2 linked regions of the Pirellula sp. SH-Sr6A genome follow. Each later gene encodes a partner of the first gene's protein in a complex. Links are inferred from orthologs where the notes say so. Each region holds a gene or a part of one and is shown on either strand. Other genes may lie near its edges.

Region 1 (7,187 bases):
GGCACATCGCGGGCATTTGCAGAACACGACACGAAGGTAGTCAGTCAGACAAGCATTGAAACCGTGATGCTCGGAAGTTGTCATGGTTGTGTGCACGCTGTATCTGACAACAGAACGGCCAAATTCAGCGAGTTCGAGGAGAAATTTCCACGCCGATCAGAACGCCTGACCGAGCACTTCGCTACAAATTTTTTGCTCGTCTGTATTCTGATTCAACTGCAACCACGTGATGGACAATCGCAACTGCGTCGATTGATAATCAGCGAAATCGCAGTGACTAGCGAGACCATGAAAATAGCTGCCGAAGTTGCAGTAAGTAACGTACTGAGTTGGAGCGCTGCCAATTGGGTTCCATTCAACGGCCCATCAATGGATTGAAGCGTTGTTGAGTTCAGGTGTACAGCCGAGACGAGAACCCAAAATGCGAATCCAAATGTTGCCACCGAAGTCAACGCGCCCCATAGTTTTTTACCATCAATTGATTTCATTTTCCGTCCTCAATTGCAAAATTAGGGAATCGACAAACGCCAGCCGTCACCGGGCACGGAGAGACGACTTTCCAATTGTGAAACCATGCAAGCCGTGCTCCGTGTGCACGGCTTTGTTATCCGCCGGTTTGAGTTCAGCGTTGGCGGAGTGTTCACGATAGTCTAGCCGATTGAAGGTTGCCGGAAATGATCTGTGGCACATTTGTCATGTTTCGTGCCGGTCCGAACCGCATTTGAAGCACTGTGCGGCATGACGCGATCGCAATGTTTGACCGCAGTGTTGGCACCAGGGCATCGGATAGACCAGCGTTTGAACCATTCCGAAGACGGAGGCAATTGATGGATGATGCGACTCAATCCTCAAAACTTTAGTCTGCACCTTCATTCCGGATTAGCACCATTCGTCTTACCTCCGCGTCTCTCCGCGATCTCCGCGGTTAACCCCTCTTCGGCGGATTGGTAATGCCACCCAACCAGACCCCATCCCAGAGATAATCAATCTTACTGCGGTTGTTTGAATGCAGTCGTGAATCAACCGCAGAGGGGGCGGAGGATCGCGGAGTTGATACCGAGTCGTTGTTGATGATGCGTGCCTTCCAATGCGTTTGCCGAATGTTCGCCTCCTCTTGCGTTTGGTTCTTTTCTTTGGGCCTTAGCGCCTTTGCGAGAAACTTCTTCTTGGTGCCTGGGGGGGGAAGTTGCGCGCCAAGGTGCAAAGTTGGTAAGGATGGGGGACAAGAGATGGAGGGAATCGAATGAATTGCGAACTTCATCGGACTGGCTTCAGATCACTTTTTAAAGCTCGTCACACATCACGATCCCCTCTCTTCATCCCCTTTTCTCCCATTGCGAGCTTAGCGCTTTAGCGAGAAAGCTCTGGGTTCTGGATTGGTGCGAGCTTAGCGCCTTTGCGAGAAACTGCCGGCAGGAAGAAGTGGCTCGCCAAGGCGCAAAGCTCGCAATGGGAATACAGGAACGGATTGGTGACGCGTCCCGTCTACGACACTTTTAAGAGCTTATCAATCTTGCTGCTATGGATTGAATTCAGTGGTGAATCAACCGCGGAGGGGGCGGAGTTCCGCGGAGTTAGAATCGATTTGTCATCGATGATGCGAAAAAAGCCGGTGTGTTGCGTTGTTGCAAGACACCGGCTTGATCGAAAAACCTACTGCAGTCAGGCTCACAGAGTTCCCTCTGCGAAAGCTGCTAAAGCGGGAAGTTGGTAAAAGCGGACTCGAATGACTCCAGGATGGGATGAATCTTTACTGGCCGGGAATCCAAAGCTTGCTGCCACCACCCGAGGAGTCGCTTTCGGCCGGTTGATCCGGAGTCCATAGTCCCGATCCACTGCTCGAACTTGGGGAGATCGATGGCTCGCCGCCGCCGAGACTTCCTGTTCGCTCACGCATTTGCTGCTCGCGCATCATCGCCATTTGCAAGAACTGAAGGAGGACAGGGTCCTCTGGATTCTCACGCAGGGACTTCTCCAGGAATATGCGTCCCTCCGCTCCTCGACCTAAACTGTTGAGTATTTCGACTCGCTCCAAGACAGCATTGCCCAAGGGAACACCAAGTTCTTTGGCCAACTCCGAAATGCGGAGCAACAACTTCTCCGCCTCGTTCGGATCCGTCGCCAACTGCGCCTTCAAATTGAGAAGGGTATACTCTGCCGACGACTTGAGATTATCCGGCCACTGCATTCGCTCGCTGGCTTGGACCAAGTCTTCGCTGACCGAAGCCACACCTCGAGTCAATGCAGACTGCATCAGCTGGATCAAACTGTCTGGATCGATCGACTTGAGATCGGTCCAAAAATAAGCTGCCCCGCCGACTTGGTCAAAGACGTCTGTCGAAGCTTGGAGCGACGGCTGCGTCAAATGAAGCTGATGGTGCAACTCTTGGAACAGGGTATTGTTCAATCCGGAGGATCCCGATCCTTGCCAATGCAGTAACAAGGCCAACAAGGCGATCCGCTGCTTAGGATCCGTGGACGCTTGCCGAGGCGACTGCTCGCCAATGCACTCGAGAGGGTAATCGAGGAACGCATCCAAGACCAATTGTCGGGTTGCATCGCGGAAAGCAACCGAGCGTTCTGCCGGTACTTGATGCTTCACAATGATCGATGCAGAGACCTGCGACAAATACGAAGTCGGAAGCTTCTGAATCAAGACTCGCGTGAGGCCGGTCAGCCCCAACTCTTGCTTGACCTGCTCCAGCAACTCACGTCGAGCGCTCGGCGGCGGCTCCATCGTTACCAATCGCGCGGGCTTATCGGTTTGTTTGCCATAGAAGGCAAGCCAGGAACCGGTTCGGCTCGCCTCAAGCTCGCCGAATTGCTCGCGCAGCACTGGGGCGACGCAAACGAAACAAGACTTGGGAGGAACTTCTTCTTGAAGCAGGGCAGACAACAAACCTTTGAGCTGCTCCACAGGAACCGGGACCAAGTGCGGGCTGCTGAGCATCTTCTCTTCCAGCTCCGCACCTGCTTCGATCTCGTATTGGCAAAGCTCTTCCGCGATGCCCACACCCGCTGCTCGTGGTGTCAACTCATAAGCGAGCGCTTGGTAATAAATCCGTTGCGGTTCGGGCAACGCTTCCAAGGAGGCCAGCTTTCGGCAAGCGGCACCAGCGCTGTCCGCATCGGAAAGCATCAAATGGCAGTAGAGCAATTGCTGCAAGATAGCAGGCTGTTGGCCAAACTCGCGGAGCATCGACTCCAGCTTGGTCTTCCCTGCCGAAACGCGGTAGGACGAAATGAGAGCGACCGCTTCGGCCAACCTTTCGCCGTAAGGTTCCGACTCGGCATCAACCGCAGACGGGAGAGACTCACGCGATAAAATATTTGTATTGGTTTGACCCGCCAACGACCCGTGAGCTTGGTAACCGAATCGAGCGATTTCGTCCCCCATATCCATCAGCATCTCGGCATGCAACAAAGCCGGGAGCGCCAGGCCTCGTTGGGCCATGGTTTCGAGCAAGTTGAGCGCGACGGTCGCTGTCATCGGTGGCAAAACTTCCGTCGAATCGCCAATCGCCTGGAGGAGCAGCGTCGCTCCCTCTTCGGTGTTCCCGCGAATCACCGCGAGCAGAGAGCGGTAGAGCTTGGCCAACGGGTTATCGGGCTGCAACCGAATGAACTTGGCAGATGTCTCTTCCAGAGATTCCAATTCGCGAAGCTGGAGAAGCAATTCGCACTTCATCGCCAACAACCAAGGCTCCGAAGGCATTGTCTTCAAATCTGCGTTGATGCGATCCAACGCAGCCACGTTCTGCTCGCCAACGATCATGCGATGGATTTTTTCCATTTCTGCCAAGTGTTGATTGCACTTGCAAAACTTGATCTTCTTTCCGTTGCCACAAGGGCAGTAGCTATACTGGTCCAGGCTACTCATTGGCGATCCAATCGGTAATTGATGAGCTCGTAGTGATAAAGGGGCCGCAAACCGCGGCAAGTCCGTGGGATGGCGCCCGTCTGACGCCTCCTATCCAGGCCGGTCAGTGTACCAGTTTTCCGGTTAAGTGCCCATGACCAAGCTTCTGGTGATTCTTCCCTTCCCGTTCCCCATTTGCCATGACCCGCATTTTTCAATTGGAACTTTTCAGTCTCGCGGATTGCGAACGATTCGCCGCCGCTGCCAAAGCATGCTTGGAAGTCCCTCTCACCTTCGGACTCTCCGGCACGCTAGGGGCTGGCAAGACGCAATGGACTCGTTTCTTCGCACAATCGCTGGGTGGAAGCGAGATCGAGGTGAGCAGCCCGACCTTCGTGCTGGTCAAGGAGATTGCGACGTCACCGAAGATCTACCATTTGGATCTCTACCGCGTCGCGGACGAAGACGAACTGCTGGAATTGGGGATCGAAGAATTCTTCGAGGCCCCCGCCGTCACCATCGTGGAATGGGCGGACCGCTTTCTCGAACGGATGCCGAAGAACTGGATACACCTCCAGTGGAGCCTCGATCCATCGGATCCCAACCGACGCATCGTCACCGTCGACGCCCATGGAAAAAGGGCTGGATCGGTGTGCCAGGCTTGGGCAAAATTGCTCGGAATTCCAACCGACCCAACGCCTTGTTAAATGGCCCTAAAAACGAAAACAGCATGGCAGGTTTGCCATGCTGTCTCTTGTAGATTCTCGACGGGTCCTTGCCGACATCCCGCTCGGTTTAGTAAGGACTCGATGCTCCGGTATCAGGATCACCGCACATGTGGAAGTGGTTGTGGTCGATGTACACGACTTCCACGGACTCTTTATCTTCGAGAGTGTAGGGGACTGGCCATCCGTTGATGGTTCGCTCTTCAAAGTAGACCGTGCACTTGTAGTGTGCGTGGTGCAACTGGGCGAAACCGATAAGAGGCACAAAGCGTGGATCGTCGATATAGTCGGCGATCTTCTCCTTGACGATGCGTACGCGGTTGCGTTGCTTTTCGTAAAGGAAAGGTACACCACCCCGGATAGGTCGGGCTCGCTCCAACGCGTGGATGACTTCGTCATCGCTAGGAGGATCGATGGCAGCAACCGGGCCACCTTGTGTCAAAGGCCCCATGATAGGAACCCGAGCGTAACGCTCGTGAACGTGGAATTGCATTTCCTCGTTGTCTTGAAAGTAGGGGCTCACTGGCACGGGCACGCCAAAGGGCCCTAACCCCATGTTCGACAGGGAGAGACATCCCACCTGAGAACTCATGACCGCAAGTAGCGTTAGGCTAACAATCTTTTGAATACGCATGCAGGACATCGATAAAACCCTTGTCGAGTCGGAGACGATCTATTCGTCGGACAAGATGAGTTTCGGCCTGCCAGGTGTTAAAACTTGCGGGTTTTTCCGTCTACAACGGAATTTCCTAAAATTCCATTTGCTAGCGAACTTGCTAGATGATGGGGCAAACGTCAAACCAATTGCGACCTTGCTCCGCCATCCATTCGGCCGAGGGAGTAGGTCCCCACATACTTGGTTCGTAGAGGTGGAGCGTAGGTGCCGCAGGGCTCTTCCAAGCTGCGATGATGGGATCGATGATCCGCCAAGCCTGCTCGACTTCATCACTTCGAGCAAACAATCCCGGATCCCCGACCAACGCATCCAACAAAAGCCGCTGATACGCATCGGGAAGCTCTTTGCCACTGGAATCGAATCGGAAATCCAACTCGCTCAACCGGAGCTTCATATCGGAGTCCGGAACCTTCGATTGGAAATGCAACTGCATTCCCTCCGCAGGCTGGATCTGAATTACTAACCGATCGGCCTCAGGGCGACACGATTTGGACTCCCCGAAGAGCATATGGGGGGGCTCGCGAAACTGGATAACGATTTGCGTCGTTCTACACGACATCGCTTTGCCGCTTCGCAAATAGAACGGAACACCCCGCCAACGCCAATTATCAACATAAAGCTTTAAAACAGCGAACGTCTCGGTCTGGCTGTCGTCCGGGATCCCTTCTTCGTCGCAATAACCGATGTATTGACCACGCACGCCATTCTCGGCGAAATCGCTGCCCCGGTAAGGCCTCACGGCTTGCAACACTTTGACTTTCTCATCGCGCACAAACTCGCCCGTGTAACGCACCGGCGCTTCCATGGCCGTGACCATCATCAGTTGCAAGATATGGTTCTGAAACATATCGCGAAGGATACCCGACTTGTCGTAGTAATCACCGCGGCGTCCTACCTTGACTTCTTCGGCAACCGTGATCTGAACGTGGTCGATATAGTTGCGATTCCAAAGCGGCTCAAAGATGGTGTTGCCAAAACGCAATACCAACATGTTTTGAACCGTCTCCTTTCCGAGATAGTGGTCGATCCGATAGATCTGATCTTCGCGAAAGGTTTGGTGAATCGAGTCGTTTAACTGGCGAGCGGTCGACAGGTCCGTACCAAATGGCTTTTCGATAACGACCCGCCGGCGGCCATTCTCTTCCGTATTCAACCCCGCTTTGCCGAGCTGCGCGATCGCCGTCGCATAAAGCTGCGGCATCGTGGACAAGTAATAGACGCGATCGGTGGCAATACTCCCTTCGATCTCGTTGAGAAACGCTCCGATCTTGCGAAAGTCGTCGTCGTTGCCAATGTCACCAGGATGGTAATGGATGTTCTCCGCGAAGGCGTTCCAGACGTCCGCGTGAAAGTCTCCTTTGACATACTTGGCGGTCGACTCCGTCAATTGAGTCCGCCATTGCTCCGAAGTAAACGGGCTGCGAGCAACACCGACAATCCTCGTTGGTTTGGGGAGTTTGCCACGCTGGAACTGGCGGTAAAGTGCCGGTATCAGCTTGCGGCTGGTAAGGTCACCAGACGCCCCAAAAATAACCATCGTGTAGGACATGGTACTTCGATTTGTTAGTATCTTCGGAATCCGAGCCGGCTTTCAATATTCATCTGCATGGATTGAATCGATTGCTGATTGCCACGCGAGACCAACGCGGAGACTCCTTCGGTAGGAGCTCGTTGAAAATTAGCTAGCAATTCTTCCGTGGGAGGCGCGGTTTCGATGAGCTTCACCACGTAATAGACGGTCCGCTGCCTATCGGGAGCGACGACGGCGTCCCCTGGCTTGGCTGCAAAAACGGTCTCCATAAAGGCCATGTCCACCGGCTGCAATTGATCGATTTGACTGACTTCGTCTGCACCGCTCATCCGAAGCTGCATGAACATCAAAAACATTCGATTCATCGCTGTAAACGGAGAAGGCTCCACGACGAGC
Region 2 (7,276 bases), 1.9 Mb from region 1 along the record:
TCGAAACGCTGCATGAACTCGACTTCGAGGTCGACGGGATCGTCATCAAAGTGAATTCGCTTGAACAACGCGAAACACTTGGAGCTACGAGCAAATCGCCTCGATGGGTGATCGCTTACAAAATTGAGAAGTACGAAGCTGTTACAAGGTTGCTAGAGATCAGAACCCAGATCGGAAAAACAGGGACGATTACGCCTGTCGCCGAATTGGAACCGGTACAACTGGCAGGCACCACCGTCGCGCGTGCGTCCCTCCACAATGCGGAAGAGATCGAGAGAAAAGACGTTCGGGTTGGCGATTGGGTCGTCGTCGAAAAGGCTGGCAAGATCATCCCTCACATCGTGAGAGTCGAACGTCATCGTCGTGAGCATGAGCTACCTCTGTTTCAATTTCCAACCCACTGTCCTGAGTGCGGGTCGGTTCTTCAAAAGGATCCTGCCGGGGTCTATATCCGTTGCGTCTCGAAACAATGCCCGGCGCAGTGGCGTCAACGATTGCGATACTTTGCGAGCCGGGATTGCATGGACATTGAAGGCTTGGGGGAGAAGCTGGTCAACCAATTGGTCGACACCGGATTGGTGCTCAGTCTCGGTGACCTGTATCGACTGAAGCTCGATGATCTTCTCCAACTAGAGCGAATGGGCAAGAAATCGGCTGAGAGTTTGCTAGCGGGAATCGCAACAAGCAAGACGCGAGGGCTCAGTCGCGTCCTGAATGCAATTTCTATTCGGCATGTCGGACAACGAGTCGCGCAAGTCCTCGCTAGACGTTTTGGCACGATCGATGCCCTCATCGCAGCGGAATTGACCACCATCTCCTCCACACCCGAAATCGGCCCGATCATCGCTGCGAGTGTTTATGAGTTTCTACGTAGCCCAGAAGGAACCGAGCTCATCGATCAACTACGCGAAGCTGGCGTCTCATTGGCAACCACGGAGGAGGACACCATTGACGCGTCTGGTCTACTCGCCGACAAAACGATCGTCGTAACGGGTACACTGAGCCGCTTTTCAAGAGACGAGATCGAACGTCGGATCATCAAGCTCGGTGGCAAAGCTGCGAGCAGTGTTTCCAAAAAAACCCATTTCGTCGTCGCTGGGGAAGCTGCGGGCAGCAAGCTTGAAAAGGCTCAGTCGCTCGGCATTCCTGTTTTGACTGAGACGGAATTTATCGAACAATTCCTGAGCGATTCCCCTTCCTAACCTCTCACGCTGGATGGTCGGTACCATGGTAATCCGTTCTGTGTTCCTTTTTTCACGATCGATACGTGCTGTATACCAAGCGATTTTAGGTGCAGCCGTTTGTTTTTCCTTTGCCCCTCGAATGGCGGAAGCGTTCGTCAGCGAAGCGAATGCAAAGAAGCCGAACGTTCTCTTTATCTTGACAGACGACCAAGGGTACGGGGATGTATCGGCTCATGGCAACCCTTTGCTGAAAACGCCGAATATGGATCGATTGCACGACGCCAGCTGTCGCTTCACACGGATGATGGTCGCACCCACGTGCGCGCCCACGAGATCGCAGCTGATGACGGGCCGTCATGAGTTCTTCAATGGAATCACCCACACCATTTTGGAGCGAGAACGATTGCGCCTGGACGCTGAGACGCTCCCGCAAGTCCTTCGGTCCGCGGGGTACCAGACGGGAATATTTGGAAAATGGCACTTGGGGGACGAATCCGATTATCAACCGGGCAATCGGGGATTTGAGGAGGTGTTCATCCACGGCGCTGGGGGAATCGGCCAGTCTTACCCGGGGAGCTGCGGAGACGCACCGGGTAATCAGTACTTCGATCCTTGGATTCTCCACAACGGCAAGTTTGAAAAGACCAAGGGTTACTGCACCGATGTCTTCTTTCAGCAAGCGAGACAGTGGATCAATGAACGCTCCGCCCAAGAGAAGCCATGGTTTGCGTGGATCGCTACCAATGCCCCCCACGCCCCCTACATCGCGAGGCCTGAGGATCGAGCCCTTTATGAAGGGAAGGGTCTCAGCGAGAAAGAAGCTAACTTCTTCGGAATGGTCCATAACATCGACGTCAACATTGGCAAAACGTTGGATATGCTGCGGTCTCTCGCGATCGATCAGGAAACGTTGGTCGTGTTCATGAATGACAATGGAGGCACCGAGGGGGGAAAGACCTTCAACTCGGGAATGCGAGGCCTCAAGGGGACTGCATGGGTCGGTGGAACACGAGCGCTCAGCTACTGGTCGATGCCAGGCAAGATTGAACCGGGGGACTGCGACGTGCTGGCGGGCGGAATCGACGTCGCGACGACGATGCTCGACTTCTTAGAAATACCTTCGAGCCAAAAGTTTTCCGAGCAGGTTCAAGGCAGATCGCTTCGAAGATTCTTGGAAGCTTCTGAGAAGCGAGTGTCAGCAGAATGGACCGATCGGACCTTGGTCGCCCATGTGGGACGGTGGGAAAAGGGAGCGTCACCCGATTCATGCCAATACCGAAATGCGTCGATCCGCAACGATCGTTACGGGTTGGTCAGCGTTGCGGGTGGGACGAAACCAGTATGGCAGCTCTTCGATCTTCGGGAAGACCCCGCGCAGAAGACGAATATCGCTAGCCAACATCCTGAGATCGTTGAGTCCCTTTCGAAGGCTTTCGATCGATGGTGGTCTGAAGCGCGTCCAAATATGGTAAACGAAGATGTGCCACTCGCACCGGTGAATCCATTCAAAGTCCTATTCGAGGCTCAAGTCGGGACCGCCCCATCGCGGTAACGGAGTAGACCAGGCTGCACATCGAGCTCGAGACCATCGAAATCGTTCTGATCGATACGTTCCCAAGCCAGAGCTCCCATCACTGCATTGTCGGTGCAGAGCTCCTTCTGCGCAACGATCAGTTCAATACCTCGCGAGGCACAGGCGGTTTCGAGCTGGGTTCGAAAGCGTCGGTTGGCGGCGACTCCTCCTCCCACGCAAAGGCGTCGTAGTTGGGTCCGCTCCATCGCTTGCAGGCTCTTGCCTACCAAACAGTCGATGACGGATTGCTCAAAGGATGCAGCAACATCGGCTTTCTGCGTTTCGCTTAGATCGCAGGTGCTCCAATCCTGTTTTCCCGTCCCACCGATGTGATATCGAACAGCCGTCTTCAATCCGGAAAAACTGAACTCGAGCCTTGTCGGTTGATCCAGCAATGGGCGAGGGAAAGAGATAGCGGTCGGGTCTCCGGTTTCCGCTAGCTTCGATAGCTGTGGACCACCGGGAAAGGGAAGTCCCAACATGACCGCTACTTTATCGAAGCACTCCCCCGCAGCATCGTCGATGGTGCCGCCAAGATAGTGCCATTGAGTCGCCGACTCGCAGCGATAGAGAGTTGTGTGACCTCCGCTGACGACAAACCCCACACACGGGAAAATCGAACTTTCTCGCCCTAAACCGCATGCGTAGATGTGGGCTTGAACATGATTGATCCCAACAAGTGGTTTGTTCCAGGCCAAAGCGAGTCCCTTCGCGGCGGCTAACCCGACCAGGAGCGAACCAGGTAGCCCAGGGTGCGTGGCAACAGCGATCGCTTCCAGGCTCTTTGGCTCGATTCCGGATTGCTTCATCGCGAAATCGATCACTGGCAAGATGCGTTCCAGGTGAGCCCTCGCGGCAATCTCAGGGACGACGCCGGCGAAGGCTTCATGAAGCTCCTCCTGGGTAGCGATGCACTCACCCAAGATCTTTCCGTCGCGAGTCAAAACCGCAGCGGCGGTCTCATCGCATGTCGACTCGATAGCGAGTAGGTAGCGATCGTTGGGTAGTTGTCCGAAAGCCATTTCACTTCGCTTGGTTGCAAGTCGATTCCAGGGGCGTAAACGAGATCCGCATGCCGGTGCACCTTTAGGTGGCAGTTCGTAGTTTGCTGCGCCAATACCCGTAGCCGAAGTAAATCGCGAGCCCAGCCAACAGCCATAGCACCAGCCGCAGCCAGTTCTCGCCTGGCAGGGAAAGCATCAACAACACACATAGAAAGATTCCCATTCCTGGAAACCAGGGTGAGAATGGACATCGGAAAGGTCGGGGTCGATGGGGGTCGGTGACTCGCAATACCAACACAGACCCGCACACGAGTGCGAAGGCGAACAGGGTGCCGATACTGGTCAAGTCGGCCAGGATGTTGAGGGGCAAAAGACTGGCGGCCGCCGCGACCATCAATCCCGTCAGCATGGTTGACTTGTAGGGAGTGCGGAAGGTCGGGTGAATCGCGCCAAAAAATCCATGAGGCAACAGTCCGTCGCGTGCCATCGCCAAAAAGATTCGCGGTTGTCCCATCATCATCACGAGGAGTACCGAAGTGATTCCTGCGATCGCCCCGACGGTTACGATGAATTGAGCCGATTCGAAACCGACTTGCTCAAAGGCCGTCGCGACGGGTGCGTCTTTGTCGATTTGTCTGTAGGGAACCATGCCCGTCAACACACCAGAGACGAGTACATAAAGCAGGGTACAGATCACCAGCGACCCGATAATCCCAATCGGCAAATCTCGTTTTGGGTTTTTGGCCTCCTCGGCCTGAGTCGAAACCGCATCGAAACCGAGATAGGCGAAGATCACACCAGCGGCTCCAGCGAGCATTCCTTTGTCTGACCAACCAAAGATGGGGGAGCCGAAAAATGTAACTCCGCCGTAGCCGTAGGGGGCGAAGTCGTCGGTCCAATTCGAGATCTTGACGTATCGCATACCGGCGATGATGACGAAAAGCACAACGGCAACCTTGACCACCACCATGATCCCGTTAGTGAACGCGCTTTCCTTCACACCCCGCACCAGGATGAAGGTGATGATCGCTGTAATCAACACGGCGGGCAAATCGAAGAAATAGCCAGTCGTGAAAAACGTGTCGGCAGCGACCGTAATCGAATCGCCTGTGGCCCTTATTTTGGTCACGGTTTCATCGGCCGGATTGAAATCGAAGGGTGCATCGGTAAAGCGATGGAGTGCCGAGCCAGGCCCGAACACGTTGATGCCCAATTGGTCTAATAGCTTCTGAAAGTATTTGGACCAACCATGTGCCACCGTCGAGGAAGCGACCGCATACTCGAGGATCAAATCCCATCCGATGATCCAAGCCATCAACTCCCCGAGCGTCGCGTACGCGTAGTTGTAAGCAGAGCCGGCGACCGGAGCCATGGAAGCAAACTCGGCGTAGCAAAGGGCAGCGAAAACGCATGCGAGACCCGCGACGACAAACGAAAGCATGATCGCCGGACCTGCTTGATCCGAGGCGGCCTTTCCAACCAGAACAAAGATCCCCGTTCCGATGATGGCACCCACGCCGAGGGAGGTCAAAGCGACCGGTCCCAGGGTACGTTTTAAGCTTTCTCCCCGTTCCATTTCGCTGACCATTGCGTCCAACGACTTTTTCCGAAAAAGCTGACTGTTTGACATTAGGGATCTGGCTCCAAAAGACAAATTTGATCTATCATACGGGCCCTAGGATCTTAGCAAGAACCCGAAAAGCTAGGAGTCCGCTCTTGACCGTTTTTTGGGTTTTTGCAGCCTTGCATTCTCTCCCCGGCCCGTCCTATGGCGCCTTGATGCTCGGCCTACCCACGTGATGGTCAGAGCTTGGCGTGGAATCCGTCTTAACGATGCTTTCGGAGGTATCTTTCCAGAATGAATTTGGCGTTACTGATTCTCGTGATTCTCTATCTGGTGGGCACATTGCTCATCGGAGCTTGGGCGGGCTCTCGCGTTAAAAACACCTCCGACTTCGCAGTCGCTGGGCATTCGCTCCCACTCTACATGGTGATCACGACCAGTTTTGCGACTTGGTTTGGAGCCGAGACCGTTATGGGAATCCCTGCCAAATTCACCGAAGGTGGACTGCGAGAGGTCGTCGAAGATCCCTTCGGTGCATCGATGTGTCTCGTTCTCGTCGGACTTTTTTTCGCCCAGCGTCTCTACAAGATGAATCTGCTGACGATCGGTGACTTTTATCGCAACCGCTATGGGGTCCTCATCGAGATCCTCTCTTCGATCTTGATTATTTTGAGCTATCTCGGATGGGTCGCCGCTCAGATTACTGCACTGGGATTGGTCTTCACGATCTTGTCAGGTGGAGCAATCTCCCTTCCGGTCGGCATGGTAGTTGGCACGGTGCTAGTCCTTGTTTACGTCATGATGGGTGGGATGTTGGCGGTCGCCTACACCGACTTCATCCAGATGATCGTGCTGGTGATCGGCCTTTCTTATATCGCTTGGTACTCGGCCGGTTTGGCTGGCGGAGCGGACAAGGTTTTTGCATTAGCGAGCGAAAAGGATTGGTTCCGCATCCTCCCCGAATCGAACTTCCACGCTTGGCTCTTCTTTATAGGCTCGGCGATCACCATGATGCTCGGATCGATCCCGCAGCAGGATGTTTTCCAACGCGTCATGTCGGCAAACGACGGCAAGACGGCTCGCAACGGCGCTGTCATTGGAGGGGTCTGCTATCTCCTTTTCGCGTTCGTTCCGATGTTCATTGTGACTTCATCGCTTTTGATCATGCCGGAGAAAGCCAGCGAGCTGCTCGAATCGGACTCGCAAAAGGTCCTACCAACACTCATTCTTGAGAAGATGCCGTTCTTCGCGCAAGTCCTCTTTTTTGGGGCGCTCGTCTCGGCGATCAAGTCGTGTTCATCAGCAACGTTGCTCGCTCCCTCGACGAGCTTCGTGGAAAACATCTTGCGGCACATCTATCCGAAACTGGATGACAAACACATCTTGCTCGCGATGCGTATCTCGATCTTTGTTTTCACCAGCTTGGTACTAACCTACGCGATCTTGATGCAAGGCACGTCGATTTATGAGCATGTTTCCAGCGCCTACCAGATCACCTTGGCCGGTGCCTTTGTTCCTTTGGCGTTTGGGGTATATTGGCGGCGGGCTACGACACAGGGAGCCCTCCTCGCGATTCTCTTTGGCGTCACGGCATGGGGTATCTTGACCTTCGTTCATGGTATGGAGGATGTATTCCCAAGCTCCCTAGGCGGGTTGCTCGCCAGCGTGACTGGGATGCTCGTCGGCTCTCTCATGCCTCAGTTCATGCGATCCAAGCACACGACCGAAAGGGAGTCGTACCCTGTCCACCCCGACCAAATTGGGTAAATGGGAGTCGCAATCGATCGTGGATGATTCGACGATTCGGAAGAGAAGGGATGAGGCTGACTTCCTCGGTGGAATCAGCCTCTTTTAGAAGACTGTCTCTTTTAGAAAACTGCCTTTTCTAGAAGACAGGAAAAACGGTCGAGGGCGACCGCTAGACAGGGCGATCGCCAGATACAGGGCGACC

Evidence for each region.
Region 2: the proteins of tsaE (region 1) and tsaD are in contact, whole or in part, in a crystal structure (PDB 6N9A), measured with the Thermotoga maritima proteins. The link is inferred for Pirellula sp. SH-Sr6A from one-to-one orthologs. Residues at the interface, in WP_004082108.1 of Thermotoga maritima: Leu37, Gly38, Lys46, Lys57, Val59, Lys60, Ser61, Thr63, Phe64, Thr65, Leu66, Met67, Val69, Pro71, Tyr82, Arg83, Leu84, Asp86, Asp88, Phe89, Asp93, Ile128, Asp130, Glu131, Arg134; in WP_004082750.1 of Thermotoga maritima: Cys10, Asp11, Arg49, His50, Leu82, Gly84, Gly135, Gly136, Glu154, Thr155, Leu156, Asp157, Asp158, Ser159, Glu162, Asp165, Lys166, Arg169, Leu170, Tyr175, Lys213, Thr214, Leu217, Tyr218, Gln221, Arg222, Asn324.

Annotation. Positions count from the first base shown.
Region 1 is NZ_CP011272.1:2,337,927-2,345,113, forward strand. Bases 3,096-5,812 are described here. They hold tsaE (tRNA (adenosine(37)-N6)-threonylcarbamoyltransferase complex ATPase subunit type 1 TsaE), read left to right. Parts: upstream 3,096-4,059; coding sequence 4,060-4,566; downstream 4,567-5,812. Other genes in these bases: VN12_RS09185 (hypothetical protein), read right to left, coding at 3,096-3,880; VN12_RS09195 (hypothetical protein), read right to left, coding at 4,655-5,218; zwf (glucose-6-phosphate dehydrogenase), read right to left, coding at 5,361-5,812. Also shown: more of VN12_RS09185, read right to left, coding at 1,751-3,095; more of zwf, read right to left, coding at 5,813-6,809; VN12_RS09205 (hypothetical protein), read right to left, coding at 6,824-7,187. UniProt on the Escherichia coli protein: Required for the formation of a threonylcarbamoyl group on adenosine at position 37 (t(6)A37) in tRNAs that read codons beginning with adenine.
Region 2 is NZ_CP011272.1:407,770-415,045, forward strand. Bases 1,745-4,550 are described here. They hold tsaD (tRNA (adenosine(37)-N6)-threonylcarbamoyltransferase complex transferase subunit TsaD), read right to left. Parts: upstream 3,780-4,550; coding sequence 2,709-3,779; downstream 1,745-2,708. Other genes in these bases: VN12_RS01300 (arylsulfatase), read left to right, coding at 1,745-2,736; VN12_RS01310 (amino acid permease), read right to left, coding at 3,844-4,550. Outside these bases: NAD-dependent DNA ligase LigA, read left to right, coding at 1-1,202; more of VN12_RS01300, read left to right, coding at 1,228-1,744; more of VN12_RS01310, read right to left, coding at 4,551-5,391; VN12_RS01315 (sodium:solute symporter family protein), read left to right, coding at 5,620-7,092.